Regions from separate parts of the Ruegeria sp. SAZD011 genome, predicted to be linked through region 3. Evidence: riboswitches for the same ligand, from Rfam matches in the RefSeq annotation. Region 3 holds a riboswitch; each other region holds the start of a gene.
What was found. Region 3 has a riboswitch for cobalamin ahead of AC2FLM_RS13470 (hypothetical protein). Riboswitches for the same ligand answer to the same signal wherever they lie in the genome.
Positions count from the first base shown of each region.

Region 1: another riboswitch for cobalamin. It lies ahead of AC2FLM_RS04075 (CbtB domain-containing protein); the one in region 3 lies ahead of AC2FLM_RS13470 (hypothetical protein).
Region 2: another riboswitch for cobalamin. It lies ahead of AC2FLM_RS04005 (DUF1636 family protein); the one in region 3 lies ahead of AC2FLM_RS13470 (hypothetical protein).

Region 1 covers NZ_JBXWQU010000014.1:182,517-188,509, reverse strand. The annotation lists gene AC2FLM_RS04100 (aspartate dehydrogenase) at 1-758, shown strand, start outside; gene AC2FLM_RS04095 (LysR substrate-binding domain-containing protein) at 792-1,742, shown strand; gene AC2FLM_RS04090 (DUF1636 family protein) at 1,798-2,154, shown strand; gene AC2FLM_RS04085 (hypothetical protein) at 2,142-2,636, opposite strand; gene AC2FLM_RS04080 (CbtA family protein) at 2,700-3,398, opposite strand; gene AC2FLM_RS04075 (CbtB domain-containing protein) at 3,402-3,572, opposite strand; cobalamin riboswitch at 3,608-3,818, opposite strand; gene cobF (precorrin-6A synthase (deacetylating)) at 3,862-4,605, opposite strand; gene cobA (uroporphyrinogen-III C-methyltransferase) at 4,598-5,326, opposite strand; gene AC2FLM_RS04060 (cobyrinic acid a,c-diamide synthase CobB) at 5,323-5,993, opposite strand, start outside.
Region 2 covers NZ_JBXWQU010000014.1:167,248-173,240, forward strand. The annotation lists gene AC2FLM_RS03985 (aminopeptidase P family protein) at 1-646, shown strand, start outside; gene AC2FLM_RS03990 (DUF427 domain-containing protein) at 730-1,074, shown strand; gene AC2FLM_RS03995 (NAD(P)-dependent oxidoreductase) at 1,139-2,101, opposite strand; gene AC2FLM_RS04000 (LysR substrate-binding domain-containing protein) at 2,321-3,205, shown strand; cobalamin riboswitch at 3,278-3,494, shown strand; gene AC2FLM_RS04005 (DUF1636 family protein) at 3,586-3,960, shown strand; gene cobW (cobalamin biosynthesis protein CobW) at 3,964-5,019, shown strand; gene cobN (cobaltochelatase subunit CobN) at 5,029-5,993, shown strand, end outside.
Region 3 covers NZ_JBXWQU010000026.1:52,656-58,648, forward strand. The annotation lists gene rsgA (ribosome small subunit-dependent GTPase A) at 1-764, shown strand, start outside; gene AC2FLM_RS13455 (alpha/beta hydrolase family protein) at 788-1,648, opposite strand; gene AC2FLM_RS13460 (TetR/AcrR family transcriptional regulator) at 1,732-2,289, shown strand; gene ypfJ (KPN_02809 family neutral zinc metallopeptidase) at 2,286-3,134, opposite strand; cobalamin riboswitch at 3,240-3,452, shown strand; gene AC2FLM_RS13470 (hypothetical protein) at 3,724-3,936, shown strand; gene AC2FLM_RS13475 (protein-tyrosine phosphatase family protein) at 3,941-4,438, opposite strand; gene AC2FLM_RS13480 (hypothetical protein) at 4,570-4,881, opposite strand; gene AC2FLM_RS13485 (DNA polymerase III subunit gamma/tau) at 5,052-5,993, shown strand, end outside.

The sequences.
Region 1 (5,993 bases), on a different contig from region 3:
TTGCCGCCCATGTGGCGGCGCATCTGCCCGAAGGCGTCAGGCTGACCGGGGCGCTGTGTCGCGCCGGGCGAGAGCAGGCCGCGCGCACCGCATTGGGCGTGCCGGTTGCGCAGGTGTTGGAGGGCCTGTCCGAGCGGCCCGACCTGCTGGTCGATTGCGCCGGTCATTCCGGCCTGCGCGCCCATGGGGTGGCGGCGCTGGGCGCGGGGGTCGAGGTGCTGACCGTCTCGGTCGGTGCATTGGCCGATGCGGTGTTCTGTGCCGAGCTTGAGGCTGCCGCCCGCGCTGGCGGGGCAAGGCTGTGCCTGGCCTCGGGGGCGATCGGGGCGCTGGATGCGCTGGCGGCGGCGGCGATGGGGACGGGCTTGCAGGTCACCTATACCGGGCGCAAGCCGCCGCAGGGCTGGCGCGGCAGCCGCGCCGAAAAGGTGCTGGATCTGGACACGCTTACCGCACCCGCCACCCATTTCACCGGCACCGCGCGCGCGGCGGCGCAGGCCTATCCGAAAAACGCCAACGTGGCCGCCGCCGTGGCGCTGGCCGGGGCCGGGCTGGACGCCACCCGGGCCGAGCTGATCGCTGATCCGGGCGCCGCCGCCAATATCCACGAGATCGCGGCCGAGGGCGCCTTTGGCCGGTTCCGGTTTCAGATCGAGGGGTTGCCGCTGCCGGGCAATCCGCGCTCCTCGGCGCTGACCGCCCTCAGCCTGCTGGCGGCGCTGCGACAGCGCGGCGCGGCGATCCGGCTATCGCTTTGACCGATAGCCACGCTTCGTGATATCGCGAATCTCATGAACCGCACCCAGATCCGCATCGTCGAGCGCGTGTTGACCCGGCTCAAGCTGAAACAGCTGCGCCTGCTGGTCGCCGTGGGCGAGCGGCATTCGATCCTGCATGCGGCGCAGGCGCTGAACATGTCCCAGCCCGCCGCCACCAAGCTGATCAAGGATCTGGAGCTGGATTTCGACGTGCAGCTGTTCGACCGCACCAATCGCGGCATGGTGCCCACCGTGTTCGGGGCGGCGCTGATCCGGCATGGCAAGCTGATCCTGGCGCAGATTTCCCATGCAGCCCAGGAACTTGACGATCTGAACGAGGGCAATGGCGGGCGCGTGGTGGTGGGCACGCTGCTGGCCGCCTCGGCCGAGTTTCTGCCCCGCGTGCTGACCCGGCTTCTGGCCGAGAAGCCCGGGCTGGTGGTGAAACTGGTCGAGGGCACCAACGAGGTGCTGATGCCGGCGCTGCGCTCGGGCGATGTCGATCTTGTGGTGGGGCGCTTGCCGATGCACCGGCACCGGGCCGAGATCGTGCAGGAACGTCTGTTCGACGAAGAGGTGATCTGTGTCGCCCGCACCGGCCATCCGGTGCATCGCCTTGCCGCGCCCGAGCTGACCGACCTGATGGAATACCCCTGGATCCTGCCACCGGCGGAAACCACGCTGCGCCGCCAGCTGGATCAGGTCTTTGTCGATCTGGGCGGTGGTGCGCCGCCCTATGCGGTGGAATCGGTGTCGTATCTGGCCAATCGGGGCCTGTTGGTGGGGTCGGACATGCTGGCGGTGATGCCCGCGCATGTGCCGCGCCACGATATCAGCGCCGGAACACTGTCACGGGTCGACTGGCAGGTGCCGATCCCGATCGGGCCGGTGGGGGTGTCGATGCGCAAATCTGCCAGCCTGTCGCCCTCGGTCGCGGGGGTGCTGGATGCGCTGCGGATAGAGGCCGCGCAAATGGCGCGTTGAGCTTGCCTCGGCGGACCCGATGCGCCACATCTGCCGCACCGATCAAGGAGACACCATGAGCGACATGCGCCTTTCCCTTTGCTCCAGCTGCCAGGGTGAGCGGGACCGTGACCAAGGGGCCGAGCGGGCCGCCGTGGCCGAGGCGTTGAAGCGCGCTGGGCTGAGCGGGCGGGTGGAGCTGATGGAGCATGCCTGTTTCGGCGCCTGCGCCACCCCGGTGGCACTGGCTCTTCAGGGGCCGGGGCGGGCCAGCTATGTGTTCTCGGATCTCGACGTGGTGGCGGATGCCGACGATATCGCCGCCACCTGCCGTGTCTATCTGGACAGCCCCGAAGGCTGGATTGCCGATGCCCGCCCCTGTGGACGGTTGCGGCAATGCCTTCTGGCGCGGATCCCGGCCTATTCCACCTGAACCGTGACCACGGCCTCGACCGGGGTGCCATCGACCATCAGCGGGCTGTGGCTGTTGGCGTTCAGCGAGACCTTCACCTCGACCGGGCCTTTGGGCAGGTCGGGGATATGCATCCATTCGCTGTAAAGCCGGGCCAGTTTCACGTCGTTGACATAGACATGGGCATGGCCTTCGCCCGGCACGTCACTCGCCGAGGCGTTTTCGGGGGCAAAGCGGAAATTCTGCGGGCTTACATGCAGGTTCCAGCCCGACATCGGATCGCGGGTCAGTGCCACGGATACACCGGGTGCGTCGGGGCCAGCGGGCAGATGGGTGGCCTGGGCGTGGTCATGGCCGCCTTGTGCCACGTCATGGGCGCCATGCTGGGCCGTGTCGCCATGATCATGACCGTCAAAGGTGACACCATAGGCCGCCGCGGTGACGAAACCGGCGCCGCCACCAAAGACAAGGCCGATGGCGAAAAGAGCGAGAGAGCGGGACATATCAGTCTCCTAGCAAAGGAAAACCCCGCCGGATGGGTCCGGCGGGGCATATGAGTTGACGGATCAGGCGTGCGCTTCGGCGCGCTTGCTCTCGGTCTGCCAGAAGTATCCGGCGAAGCCACCCAGCAGCACCCAGGCCGCCATCCCGACACCAAAGGCGCGGGCGGCAAACAGCGCGCCCAACTCGGTGGGGACCGGGCCGGCAAAGCTGTCAGGCTCGGGCGCGCCGATCAGATGCGGCGCCATCAACAGCAGCGCGGCGGCGCCATAGGCCATCAGGTTGCCGCCAAAGGCGATCAGCCACATGGCGATACCCGCTGCGGCCACGGTCGCGGTCCACCAGATCTGGCGGGCGGTGATATCGGTATAGGACACACCGGGCACCTCGGGCGCGAGGCTCAGTCCCGGGGCGAAGTGAAAGGTGATGAACCCGGCCAGACCCCAGAGCAGACCGGCGCGCGCGGTGACCGCATGACCCATCCCCTCGGCCACCGACATCAGGGCGACCATCACCACCGCATAGCCGGTATAGGTGAGCATTGCAAAAACGACCGTCAGCGCATCGCGCATCGGATCGGCGAACATGCCGGGCAGGTCGGGCTGGGCACTTACCGCCTCGGCGCCGAAATGCACCAGTTCGCCGGTTTCATACAACTCGGCATGCAGCAACACGGGCTGCACGAACAGAAACTGCAGCAAGGCGGCAATCAGCCCTGCTGCAGCGCCAGCGAACAACGCGCTGGTCAGAATGCGACTGAACATGGTTCAGTGGCAGGGAAAGCCGGTTGCGTGGCGCACGTCGTGGGCGGCGTCATGCAGCGCGGATGCCTGCACATGGCCCGCCAGGGTCACGATGCCCAGGCCCAGGATCACGGCGAACAGAGCCGGCAGGATCGCGGAACCGGTGGCCGATGCCTTGAGTGTTTTGGTCGTCATGTCATTTCCTCCTTGCCGCCGCACCCGACGGCCGGTGTTTCATTACCTGTCTGGCAGGTCTCCTGGCTCGCGGGTCGGTGCCTCTGTTCGCCTTCCCCCCGGAGCGAACCCGGGAGTGGCTGGTTGAACAGAGGCTCACCGCTTACAGTCGCGGGGGCGGCTTTGGCCTGAACCGACGGGCGGTCGCACCAAATTCCCTCTTAGCATCCGGATTGCTCCGGCAGGACCAGACCCCTCCATTTAGCCGCGAACGCGCATCCGGCGCAATCGTCATTTGCGACCTTTCCGGTCAGTTTCCGCGCTTTTTCAAAAGATAGATATCCATGATCCAGCCGTGATCGGCTCGCGCACGGGCACGGGTTTCGACGATTTCGCCCGCCATCTCGGCCAGTGGTCCCGCCACCAGAATCTGTTCCTCCATGCCCACATAGGCGCCCCACCAGATGTGGTAATCGGACATATCCAGCGCCTGGAACGAGCATTCGCCGTCCAGCATCACGGCCGCGGTATCCACCGCGGGCGGCCAGCCTTCGTCGCGCAGGCGCCGCCCGGTGGTGACCAGGAACGGTGCCCCCAATTCGTTGACCGGAATGCCATGCGCCGCTGTCAGCGCCTGCAGCGCGGTGATGCCGGGAATCACCCGTAACCTGGGTTGCGGATCGAGCCGCGCCGCGATTCGCAGCGAACTGTCATAGAGCGACGGGTCGCCCCAGATCAGCAGCGCCACCCGTGCCGTGTCGGGGTGGTCCTCCATCGCCGCCTGCCAGCGCAGGGCGATGGCATCGTGCCACTCGTCGACACCCTTCAGATACCCATCCTCGGCGCGGCGCGCGGGGATGTCGAAATAGGCGATCTGCGGCGGCGTGTCGGTGGCGTCAGTGATGATGCGTTCGCGCAGCCCGGCCAGATCGGATTTCCCCGCCCCCTTGCGCGGGATAAGGATCAGATCGGCGGCGCGAATGGCGGCGATGCCTTCGCGGGTGATATGGTCGGGATTGCCGGTGCCGATTCCGATCAGGAGAAGCTCAGTCATCGCCGAACTCCGCCAGCGGACCATAAAGGATCAGGGCAGGGGCGGTGCCGATCTCCGCTGCCAGCCGTTCGGCCAGTTCACCCATGGTGGCGCGGGTCAGGCGCTGTTCAGGGGTCGAGACGCTTTCGGCCATCAGCGCAGGCGTTGAACGTGGCAGGCCATGCGCCTCAAGCGCATCCAGCAGCAGTGGAAAGGTGCGCTTGCCCATGAATACGACCGTGGTGGCCTGCGGATCGGCCAGCGCGGGCAGGTTCAGGTCGGGGGGCAATTGCCCGCTGACGTCATGGCCGGTGACGAATTGCACCCGCCGCGCGGTCAGTCGTCGGGTCAGCGGGATGCCCGCCGCCGCCGCCGCCGCCACTGCCGAGGGGATGCCGGGGATGATCTCGTATCCGATCCCGGCCGCGCGCAGCGCGACCAGTTCCTCCTCCAGCCGGCCAAAGAGACCGCCATCGCCGGATTTCAGCCGCACGACATGCGCGCCGGTCTGGGCATAATCCACCAGCAGGCGGCTCACATGGTCCTGTTTGGGTGAGGCGCGGCCCGCCCGTTTGCCCACCCCTACCAGATCGGCATCCGCGCGCGCATGGGTCAGGATCGGACCGCTCGACAGATCGTCGAACAGCACCGCATCGGCCTTGCCCAGCCGATCCACCGCTTTCAGCGTCAACAGGTCCGGGTCGCCCGGCCCCGAGCCGACAAAGGAGACAAAGCCGCTCATGATCCCGCCTCTGCGATCAGGTGAAAGAAGGTGCCGGTGACATTCCCGCGCACGGACCCGGTTTGCGGCCCCTCGACGCCTTCGGCATCGAACACACGGGCCAGCGGCGCGTCGGGTTGCTCCAGGATCGAGGAATAGTGGAACTCGTGCCCGCGCAGGGTGGCACCGGTGCCATAGCCGGGCAGGGGCGCCAGCAGTTCGGCCCGGCGATAACCCAGGTTGAACTTGCGCTTTTCATACGAGGTGACGAGGCCCAACAGACCCGCCATCCGGTGGCGGGTGCCATCCTTGTCGATCAGCGCCTCACCCAGTGCCATGTAGCCGCCGCATTCGCCATGCACGGGCCGGGTTTCGGCATGTCGTCTCAGCCCCGCTCGAAAGGTGTTGGCGGCGGCGAGTGTGCCCGCATGCAGTTCTGGATAGCCGCCGGGCAGCCAGACCAGATCGGCATCGGGTGCGGGGGCCTCGTCAGCCAGTGGCGAAAACGGCAGGATCTCGGCGCCGCCCGCGCGCCAGCCTTCCAGCAGATGCGGATAGGTGAACGAGAACGCGGAGTCCCGCGCCAATGCGATGCGCTGGGCCGGGGGCGGCGGCAGCGCCGTCGACGATGGCCCATTGGGGCCTGAGGAGGCCGCTGCCCCCTTGATCGCCTCCAGGTCGACATGTT
Region 2 (5,993 bases), on a different contig from region 3:
GGAGACCGACAGCCGTCTGGAGGACGGGCATCTTCTGGTGCTGGACAGCGGCGGCCAGTATCTGGACGGGACCACCGACATCACCCGCACCATCGCCATCGGCACCGTGGGGGACGAGGAGAAAGCCTGTTTCACGCGGGTGCTGAAAGGCATGATCGCCATGTCCATGCTGCGCTGGCCCGTGGGGCTGGCGGGGCGCGATATCGAATGCGTGGCGCGGCTGCCGCTGTGGCTGGCGGGGCAGGATTTCAACCACGGGGTCGGGCATGGCGTCGGTGCGTATCTGAGCGTGCATGAGGGGCCGCAACGGCTGGCACGGGTCAGCCACGTGCCGCTGGAACCGGGCATGATCCTGTCGAACGAGCCGGGATATTATCGCGAGGGCGCATTCGGCATCCGCATCGAGAACCTGGTGGTGGTGCAAGAGGCCGCCCCCCTGCCCGGTGGCGACGCAGAGCGCGCCATGCTGAATTGGCGCACCCTGACCTATGTCCCGATTGATCGGCGGCTGATCGTCGCGGAGATGCTGACGGTTGAGGAACGCGACTGGCTGAACGCCTATCATGCCGACGTCGCGGCAAAGATCGGTCCACGTCTGGGCGCCGAGACGCGGATGTGGTTGGATGCCGCAACCGCGCCGCTTTGACACGCGGCTGTTACACCGGCGGGGCAACACTCGCCGCCGGACCGAAAAAAACGAGATACGAGATACGGGGAAGGAAACGGAACATGAGCGATCACATCACCATCCGCAAGGCGCCGGGCAAATGGAGCGTCCGGTCGGGCGGCGCCATCCTGGGCGAAAGCAGCAACGCGCTGGAACTGAGCGAGGGCGATCTGCCGCCGGTGATCTATTTCCCGCGCGCCGATATCGCCATGGCGTTTCTCGACCGCAGCGACAAGACCACCCATTGCCCGCACAAGGGCGATGCCAGCTATTACTCGATCGTCAACCGCTCGTCGGTGACCAAGGACGCGGTCTGGAGCTATGAGGACCCGCTGCCCGCGATGGAGCGGATCAAGGGCCATCTGGCCTTTGTGCTGAGCGACAGCGTCAAGGTGGAACAGATCTGAACGAAAAGAAACGCCGTGCAGGACCTTGCTCCTGCACGGCGTCATGCCTTTTGGGGCGTGTCCCTTAACCTGCCGCGCGCACAAGCCCCTGCGGAACCACCTCGTACCCCGGCTCTTCGGGTTCGTCGTCCACCATCTCGGGCGGAAAGCCCGGCGCGGTGATGTCGAGGCCGGTCGCCTCTTCCAGGCGGCGGATGATGTCGTCGGACTGGGCCCGCATGCCATAGCGGGCGATCCCGTCCTCGAAGATGCTGATCATCAGCGGCGAGATTTCCAGCGGCACGCCGGTGCGGTCGGCAATCGACTGGAACAGGCCGATGTCCTTTTTCACCAGGTCCATGGTGAAGTTGATGTCGCGACTGCCGTTCAGGATCACCTGGCTTTCCGTCTCGTGCACGAAGGAGGTGCCCGAGCTGATCTTGATCGCCTCGTAGGTGGTGTTCAGATCCATGCCGGCGGCCTTCATCGTCACCAGCGCCTCGCAGCAGGTCAGCAGGTTTGCAGTGGCCAGATAGTTGGTCATCACCTTCAGGACCGAGGCGCTGCCCAGCGGTCCGGTATGCAGGATGCGACGGCCCATGACGGTCAGAAAGGGCAGGATGCGCTCGAACGTGGCCCGGTCGCAGCCCGCGAAGATCGAGATATTGCCGGTATCGGCCCGGTGACAGCCCCCCGAGACCGGGCAGTCGACCGCGGCCCCGCCGCGCGCGATCACCTGTTCACCCAGCCGTTTGACCTCGGCCTCGTCGGTGGTGGACATTTCCATCCAGATCTTGCCGGGTCCGACCTCGGGCAACATCTCCTCCATCACCGCGGCACTGGCGGCGGGCGAAGGCAGACAGGTGATCACCGCGTCGCAATCGCGCATCATCTGCGCCGGCCCTTCGGCCGCCTTGGCGCCGCGCGAGACGAAACCCGCGACCAGATCGGGGTTGAGATCATGCACCGTCAGGTCGATGCCATTGCGCAGGAGCGAGCCCGAGAGCTTGCCACCCACATTGCCCAGTCCGATAAAGCCTACTTTCATTGCGTCCTCCCTTGCCGGTCCTGCCGGGGTCATGGTTCGCGCGCAGTATGAAAGCTGGATTTAGCCAAGAGAAACGAATAAAAAATCAAAAGATGCCATGAATTTTTTGGTGATGGATGTCGAACCAGCGCAGCCGACAAAATTTCCCCGGAAATTTTGTCCCAGAAAATTTGAATTTTCTGGGCCCCGCCCCGGTCCTCGGTCCGGAGCCACGCTGAGATGGCCCGCCTGCCCAACCCGGTCTGGCTGCGGACGTTCGAGGCCGCCGCGCGCCATCTGAACTTCACCGAGGCCGCGCGCGAATTGGGGCTGACCCAGACCGCCGTATCCCTGCATATCCGTTCGCTCGAGGCGGAACTGGGCGAGCCGCTCTTCACGCGCGCCGCCCGGCGGCTGGGCCTGACCGAGTTGGGACGCAGCTATGCGCTGTCGGTGCGGCAGGCGCTGGCGGATGTGGCGTTGTCGACCTCCAGCCTGTTCGGCCCGGCCCGGCGCGGCATCCTGCGCATCCGTGCGCCGATCTCCTCGGCGACCTACTGGCTGGCCGCCACCCTGCCTGATTTTGCCACCGATCATCCCGGCATCCCGGTCCGGCTTGTCTCGAACATCTGGGATGACGGTCCGGCTGCGGGCGGCGTGGATGTGGATATCCGGCTGGGGCGTGGCGACTGGGCAGGGCTGGTGACCGAGAAGCTCTGCGATGAGACCATCGTGCCGGTGGTCCGGGCCGGGGCGCCGGAGCAGCCCCTCGCGGCGTTACAGGCGCACCAGTTGATCCACATCCTGGGTTACGAGGACAACTGGCCGCGCTGGTTCGCGGCGCAGGGCCTGCCCGCTCCGACCGGCGGCAGCCTTTATTCGGTCGATACCACCGTCGCGGCGCTGCAACTGGTGATGGCGGGCGCCGGGCTGGCCATCGTGCTGACCCGCTTTGCCCAGGGCGCTATCGCCCAGGGTGCCCCGCTGCGGCTGGCGGGACCTCCGATTCCCTTTTCGCAGGCGCATTACCTGGTCCGCCCCGAACGTGCCGCCCCGCCCGGTGCCCCGGCGCAGCTCTACCTCGACTGGCTGCGTGCGCGGCTGGCGGCGGATGCCGCTGGCTGAACGTCAGAGGTCGCTTTTCCCCTGCCCCCTCAGGCGCACCGCCAAGCGCGCTTGACAAGGCCCCTGCCCATGCCGCATGTCCGCCCTGTTGGTGTCCGGGAAACCGGATGAAAAGGGAATGTGCCAGCGGATCGGCCCCAAGGCCGGACGTCAAGCGCAGCCGCCCCCGCGACCGTGACCGGAGAGGGTGCCCAAGCCACTGGCCGATTGGCCGGGAAGGCGGGACGCCCGACAGGGCAAGACCCTGACATCCGCAAGCCGGGAGACCTGCCAGCACCCGAAGACAAGACCGGACGGGGTGTTCCGGTGTCGGGTCCATGTCCGAGAGCGTGGCCCGCGCAAGCCCCGTCCCCCGCACCAAACGAGGGGGGATGAGAGACATGACCGAAGCTGCACCAGTCGAACTGCTGGTCTGCACCACCTGCCGCCGCGGATTGCCGGTCGAAGACGATGCCCAGCGCCCCGGCGCCCTGCTGCACCGCGCGCTGAGCGCGGCCGAGTTGCCCGAAGGGGTCACCGTGAGGCCGGTCGAATGCCTGTCCAATTGCGATCAGGGCTGTTCCATCGTGTTGCGCGGTGGCCCGGCGCGCTGGACCTTTGTCTATGAGAACCTCAACGAGGACGACGACGTGGCCACCATCGTCGAGGGCGTCACCAAATATCACGCAACCGCTGACGGGCTGGTGCCCTGGCGCGAGCGTCCCGTCCATTTCCGCAAGAACTGCGCCGCGCGCATCCCCCCGATCGGAGCCTGAGCCATGAGCACCCTTGAAAAACTCCCCGTTACCGTGATCACCGGCTTTCTCGGCTCGGGCAAGACCACGCTGATCCGCCACCTGATGCAGAACCCGCAGGGCAAGCGGCTGGCCGTGGTGGTCAACGAGTTTGGCGATGTTGGCGTCGATGGCGAGATCCTGAAAAGCTGCGCCATCCCGGAATGCCCGGCGGAAAACATCATGGAACTGGCCAATGGCTGCATCTGCTGCACCGTGGCCGATGATTTCATCCCCACCATCGAGGCGCTGATGGCGCTGGAGCCGCGCCCCGATCACATCCTGATCGAGACCTCGGGCCTGGCGCTGCCGAAACCGCTCTTGAAGGCGTTCGACTGGCCCGATATCCGGTCCAAGATCACGGTGGATGGCGTCATCGCGCTGGCCGATGCCGAGGCGGTGGCGGCGGGCCGCTTCGCACCCAACGTAGCTGCGGTGGACGCCCAGCGGCTGGCAGACGACTCGATCGACCATGAAACGCCCCTGTCCGAGGTGTTCGAGGACCAGATCAGCTGCGCCGACATCATCCTGCTGACCAAGCCCGATCTGGCCGGCCCCGAGGGCGTGGCCCGCGCGCGCGAGGTGATCGCCGCCGAGGCGCCCCGCCCGCTGCCGGTTGTCGAGGTGGCCGAGGGCGCCGTGGATGTTCGAGTGATCCTGGGCCTTGGCGCCGCCGCCGAGGACGACATGGACGCCCGCCCCAGCCATCACGATGGCCATGACGACCACGAGCATGACGATTTCGAAAGCATCGTGGTGGAGCTGCCCGAGCAAACCGACCCGGCAGAGCTGGTCGCGCGGATCGAGCGGCTGGCCAACGAATTGAACATCCTGCGGGTCAAGGGCTATGCCGCCGTTGCAGGCAAGCCCATGCGCCTCTTGGTGCAGGCGGTGGGTGCACGGGTGCGTCACCAGTATGACCGTCCGTGGCAACCCGGAGAGGAGCGCCGCTCGCGCATGGTGGTGATCGCCGAGCATCACGACATCGACCCGGCCGCGATCCGCGCCATCCTGACCAGCATCGAAGAGCCTGCGGAGTAAGCACGCGCCATGCATGTCGTTTTCCGCGAAAGCCACGGGCTGGAAGAGACCGAGACCCCGACCGACCTGGGCCAGAGCCCGGCGGATCTGGTGGTTTTGTCGTTCTCGGACAGCGACCTGGGGGCTTTTGCGGCGGGCTGGCATCGCGGCGGCGGGGCGGTGGGCAGAATGCCCACCCTACGCCTGGCCAACCTGACGGCGCTGAAACATCCCCTATCCGTCGATACTTATGTCGAGAATACCCTGTCAGGGGCCAAGGGCATTCTGATCCGGCTGATCGGCGGGGTGCCCTATTGGGCCTATGGGCTGCAACAGGTGCTGGCGCTGGCGCAGGAAAAGGGGCTGGCGCTGGCGGTTCTGCCGGCGGATGGGCGCGAGGATACGCGGCTTGACGCCTTTTCCACCCTGCCGGTGTCCACCCTGCGGCGGCTGCAACATCTGTGCGATACCGGCGGCGAGGTGGCGGCGCAGGCGGCACTGGCACAGATGGCTCTGGCGACCGGGCTTTATGCCGGGCCGGTGGTCGGGTCAAAGATACTACCCGAATGCGGCTTCTGGTGCCCCGAGCGCGGCGTGATCGCCCCCGAGACCGTGTTCCAGGGCAACGCCCCGCGCATTCTGGTAACCTTTTACCGCGCCTACCTGACTTCGGCCGACACGGCCTCGGTCGCGGCGCTGATCCGGGCCTTTCGCGCGCGCGGATTTCAGGCGATGGGCATGTTCGCGCCCTCGCTGAAGGCGCCCGCAGCTGCCGACTGGATCACCGCGCAGATGCCGGGGCTGGCCCCGGCGGCCATCGTCAATGCCACCTCGTTTTCCGGCAAGGGCGCCAATGGCGCCTCGCCGCTTGATGCCGCCGGTGTACCGGTGTTCCAGGTCGCGCTGGCCACCTCGCGCCGCAAGGCCTGGGCCGAGGCCGAGCGCGGCCTGTCCCCCGCCGATCTGGCCATGCATGTGGTCCTGCCCGAGGTCGA
Region 3 (5,993 bases):
CCGGGGCCGAGGCGCAGTTGATCGCGGCCAATGTCGACGTTCTGTTCATCACCAGTTCCTGCAACGCCGATTTCAACCTGCCCCGGTTGGAGCGCTATCTGGCGCTTGCCCATCAGGCCGGGTGTTATCCGGTGGTGCTGCTGACCAAGGCCGACACCTGTACCGCCCCCCGCACCTATGTCGCGCGGGCCGAGGCGCTGGCGCCGTTTCTGACGGTGCTGGCGGTCAACGCGCTTGATCCTGCCGATCTGGATCAGGTCCTCTCATGGTGCCCATCCGGCCAAACCGGGGCGCTGGTGGGCTCATCAGGCGTGGGCAAGACCACGTTGATGAACGGCCTCACCGGTACGCAGGAGGCCACGGCCGGTATCCGCGAGGACGATGCCAAGGGCCGTCACACCACCACCGCCCGCGCCCTGCGGCGGATGGTCAACGGCGGCTGGCTGGTCGATACACCGGGCATGCGGGCCCTGCGCCTGCTGGATGCGGGCGACGGGATCGACGAGGTGTTTCAGGACCTTTCGGACCTTGCTGCCAGCTGTCGTTTCTCGGATTGCGGGCATGACAGCGAACCGGGCTGCGCCATCCAGGCCGCGATTGCGGTGGGAACGCTGGAGCCTGCCCGCCTCGACCGCTGGCGCAAGTTGCGGCGCGAGGATGCGCGCAACTCGGAAAGCGTGGCCGAAGCACGCTCGCGCGACAAGGCGTTTGGCAAGATGGTCCGCGCGGTGATGCGCGATAAGCAGGGCCGAAGCAAGGGCTGACCAGCCCCGGGATCGCCCCCGCCTCAGGGGGCGATCAGCCGAGGCCAAAGCGCGGCGTTGCGCCGGGCAAAGGCACCCAGATGGCCGATCTCGCGGACCCCGTGTTCCTTTGGCCGCAACAGGTGCCGCCGCGCGGTGTCGCCATAAAGGTCAGCCAGACGCCAGACACATTTGGGTGGGATCGTGTCGTCATCTTCGCAGGCAAAGAGATCGACCTGCGCGCCCGACCGGCCCCAATCGGGTTTCGGCAGGCGGGTGCCTGTTTCGGGCAGATAGGCGCCGGGCGTGGTGCACCAGCGCCGCCATTCCCAATAGACGCCGGGCGGCAGGTCGGTGCCAAAGCCAATCGCCCGCCCCGGCAGATAGCCCAGTGTCTTGACCAGCAGGGGCGCATGGCCGAACCAGAACAGCCGTGCCAGCGCCTGATAGGGCCAGGGGTGGTCCGAGTGATGCACCAGCCCGGAACAGACGCAGATCATGCGCGCGATGGGCTCGATGCCCGTTTGCAGCGGCCCCAGCATGCCGCCCACCGAATGGCCGATCACCCAGAGCGGCAGGCCGGGAAACCGGCGCTGCATTTCGGTATAGGCGGCGGGCATGTCAATGAGCGCCCAGTCGGACATGGTGGCGGTCGAGGCCGCAAGCGGCCCCCGCAACGAATGCCCGAAATCGCGATAATCATAGGTCAGGCAGGCCATGCCCCGCTCGGCCGCCAGCCAGGAGGCGAAATGCTGGTAATACTCGCGCGGCACCCCGGTGGCGCTGTTGATCACAACTGCAACCCGGGGTGTGCCCGCGGGGAGATAGAGCCGCGCCGAAAGCTGCGCCGACCCGGCGGGGAAATGAAAATCCTCGACCCTGACAGATGACTGCATATCCAGCATTGCGATCTCCAGATGAGCTAGACCGATTGGTCTATTTCTCACGTCTGGACCAATCGGTCCAGAGCTGTCAATATCCCCGGCACATGACCCAACGTCCGCTTCCGACCAAAGACCGCCTGATCCGTACCGCCGCGCAGCTGTTCCAGCGCCGGGGGTATCACGGTGTTGGATTGTCCGAACTGCTGGCCGAGGCAGAGGCGCCCAAGGGCTCGCTCTATCACCACTTCCCGAACGGCAAATCCGACCTGGCGCTGGCCTCGGCGACCTGGGCCTCGGATCAGATGCTGCGGCTAATCGCGGCCTCGTTTGAACCGGCCGACAGTTTCCATGACGGGATGCAGGTGCTATGCGGCAAGGTCGCGAAACTATTCGACAAATCGGGCCAGTGGGATGGCTGCCCGATTTCGTCGACCCTGTTCGAAGGGCCGGACAATGCCGCGTTTCGCGCCCATGCCCGCCACCTGTTCGAAGGCTGGATTACCGAGGGTGCGCATCACGCCAGACGCTTTGGGCTAACCGATCCGCAAAAGACCGCCGAGACCATGTTCATCCTGCTGCAAGGCGGCTGGATGCTGGCCCGGGCCCGGCAATCCTCGGACGTGCTGCGCCGCCTGCCCGAGATGTTGCCGCGCGCGGATTAGAGCCGGTTGGTGCTGAACGTGTCGCAGCTTGCGACCCGGCCACTTTGATAACCGCGTTCGAACCAGGATGCCCGCTGCGCCGAAGTGCCGTGGGTGAATGTATGCGGTTGCGGCACCCGGCCCGCCTGCCGTTGCAGCCGGTCGTCGCCGATCATCCGGGCGGCGTTCAACGCCTCTTCCAGATCACCGCGTTCCATCAGACCCCGGACCGAGCGCGCCCAGACCCCGGACAGGCAATCGGCCTGCAATTCCAGCCGCACGGTCAGGGCGTTGGCCTCGACCTGCGAGGATTGCCGGCGGGCCTGATCCAACTGACCCAGAATGCCCAGCTGATTCTGCACGTGATGGGCCACCTCGTGTGCGATCACATAAGCGGCGGCGAAATCACCGCCTGCCTGGAGACGCCGGGCCAGGGTGGCAAAGAAATCAGTGTCGAGATAGGCCTTTTGATCGGCGGGGCAGTAGAATGGTCCGGTCGCGCCCGAGGCGCCGCCACAGGGGCTGGAGGTGACCTGAGAGAACAGCACCAGCGTCGGCGGGATGTAGTCGCGGCCAAGCTGGTCGCGGAACACCGTGCCCCAGACATCCTCGGTCGTGGCCAATACGCGCGAGACGAATTCGCCCGCCTGCCGCTCTTCGGCGGTCAGTTCCTTGGGTGTGCTCTGGCTCGGGCCCGGCTGTTCGGTCAGGAACGGGGTGACGTCGATGCCGGTAAAGGCGCCGATCACCAGAAGCAGCAGCACCCCGCCGATACCCAGCCCGCGCCCGCCGATGGCCATGCCGCCGCCACGTCGCCCGCGACGATCCTCGACATGCCTGCTGCCGCGTACCCCTCTCAACCGCATAACGGCACCCTTCTTCAGCCTGACTGCTCGATACCGACACTAGCATCCCGCCGCATGTGGAAAAACACGGCACGAACACCCGGCTTGACTCCGGCCCGCAACACCCGCTACCGCTGAGGCGATGGTTCCCGGTGGCACATGCGCCGGGATGAAAAGGGAACACGGTGCGGCCCTCTGGCGACAGGGGACCAATGCCGAGACTGCCCCCGCAACTGTAAGCGGTGAGCGATGCCGAAATGCCACTGGCCCTCCGGGCCGGGAAGGCCGGCAAAGCCCGGACCCGCAAGTCAGGAGACCTGCCATCGCAACCGTAACTCGAACCCGGGCGGGGTGTCCGGACGGGATGCCTAGGCCCTGATCGGCCGGTCCCCGACACCCTGTTCCGCCGCGCGGAGGGCGCAGGATGATCTGGACGACTAAAACGCATGAATTTGCCGCAACGCTCTGTCGCCGAACCGGCAGGCCCTGCCCGGCGCTGTCGGCATTGGCCGAGAACCTAGCCCGAGCGCTGCGGCAGGCTGAACCGATGACCGATGCAGGTTTCGCGATAGAGGGGCATTGCGAGATGCCCCCGTGTGGAGCAGGTTGCATGGCCCGCTACGCCGCTTCGCACAGCCGGATCCGCGTGTTTTGCGGCGTCGACGAAGACACCGCCCTGCCGCATCTGAATCGCTTTGCCGATGCGCTGATGGCTCCCGACGGAGCGGGATTTGCCGCCGGGCTAGGCCCGGTACCATGCGCCATGGCCGAGGCCCGCCCCCGCTGCGTCCACTCTGCTGCGACAGTGCAAGCAACGGCCTGAAGGATCAGTCCCGGATAGCACGGCCTGCCAGCGCCCAGTCCATCTGGGCGTCGGTTTCCACCGCGCAGGGGCGGACCGACCGCAAATGCGCCAGCGCCGCCTTCGGCTCTTCGCCCGTCTCGATCATCAGGCGCAACGCCGCCATGCCCGACCGGCCACAGCCGCCCTTGCAATGGATCAATACGCGCCCGCCGCCGTGCAGCGCATGCCGGGCCGATTTGCTGATCGCCTTCCATTTGATCTCGGCATCACGACCAGGCACTCCGAAATCATCGACCGGCAGATGAGCCCAGCGGCAGGCGCGACTCTGGACATCAGCACCAAAATTACGCGCACCGTGCTGCAACATTTCGACCTCGGTCGTCATCGAGATCACCAGCCCGGGCGCCCAGGACCCGATCAGATCGACATCGCCGGAATAATCGCCCGACCGTCCCGGCAACTGGCAGATCGCCAGCGTGCCGCCGCCGACTTGCAGCGCATAGAGAACCAGCTGCGCCATCTGCGGTTTCCCCTTCCGAATGATCCGCGCCACAGGGCACACACATTCGGCCCCGATGGCAGAATGCCCCCTGACGCAGCCGTATCGCAAGCCAAGATGCCTGCGCGTGGGAAAACAGCACTGGACCTGTGTCACCGGTTGTCTATGCGCACCTCGATCTGGCTTGGGCTCAGCCCCTGAACCCCCAGCAGATGCGCGACCGGAATGCCGCTGATCAGGACCAGGGTGCCGTTGTGGTCGCCAAGCTCTTGCAGGCTGACGGGAGAGGTGCCATAGGATCCGGGTCGCAGCAGTTCGGCATCGCCTTGCACGCTCAGCCCATCCTGTCCGGCGATGAAAACCGTGATGGTGATCAGATCATAGCCATTAAAGACGCCGCTATAGGTCTTGCTCACCACCTTGTCGGCGCCTACGCCGGTGGTGACAAGATCGCCCTCGTCCACGATCAGCGTGTCCTGGCCACATAATCGCTCGACGGGAGCAAGAGGGGCATCGATGCTCCGATGGGTCCGATCAATGCACGCAAGGGAAACAATCACGCAAGCGGTGGACCTTCGCCACGCTGCCCGGTACCGTCTGCGCACGTAGAATCCAGTCCCGATGAAAGCTACCAATGTCCGACGCCTCTCCGACCGCCTATCAGGTGCTGGCCCGCAAGTACCGGCCCGAGACCTTTGCCGATCTGGTGGGGCAGGACGCGATGGTGCGGACGCTGAAAAACGCCTTTGCCGCCGACCGGATCGCGCAGGCCTTTATCATGACCGGCATCCGGGGCACCGGCAAGACGACCACCGCGCGGATCATCGCCAAGGGAATGAACTGTATCGGCCCGGATGGGAATGGCGGGCCGACCACCGAACCTTGCGGGACATGCGAGCATTGCGTCGCCATCATGGAAGGCCGCCATGTCGACGTGATGGAGATGGACGCCGCCAGCCGTACCGGCGTGAACGATATTCGCGAGATCATCGACAGCGTGCGCTATCGCGCCGCCAGCGCGCGCTACAAGATCTATATCATCGACGAAGTTCACATGCTGTCGACGAGCGCGTTCAACGCGCTCTTGAAAACGCTCGAAGAACCGCCCGCGCATGTGAAATTCATCTTTGCCACCACCGAGATCCGCAAGGTGCCGGTAACGGTGCTGAGCCGCTGCCAGCGGTTCGACCTGCGCCGGATCGAACCCGAGGACATGATCGCGCTGATGCGCCGGATTGCCGATGCCGAAGGCGCGCAGATCGCCGAGGATGCGCTGGCGCTGATCGTCCGGGCCGCGGAAGGGTCGGCGCGGGATGCGACCTCGCTGCTCGATCAGGCGATCAGCCATGGCGCGGGCGAGACCAGCGCCGAGCAGGTGCGGGCGATGCTGGGGCTGGCCGACCGTGGCCGGGTGCTGGACCTGATGGACATGATCCTGCGCGGCGATGCGGGCGCGGCCCTGACCGAGCTGGGCGCGCAATATGCCGAAGGCGCCGACCCAATGGCGGTGCTGCGCGACCTGGCCGAGATCACCCATTGGGTATCGGTGGTCAAGATCACGCCGGATGCCGCCGAG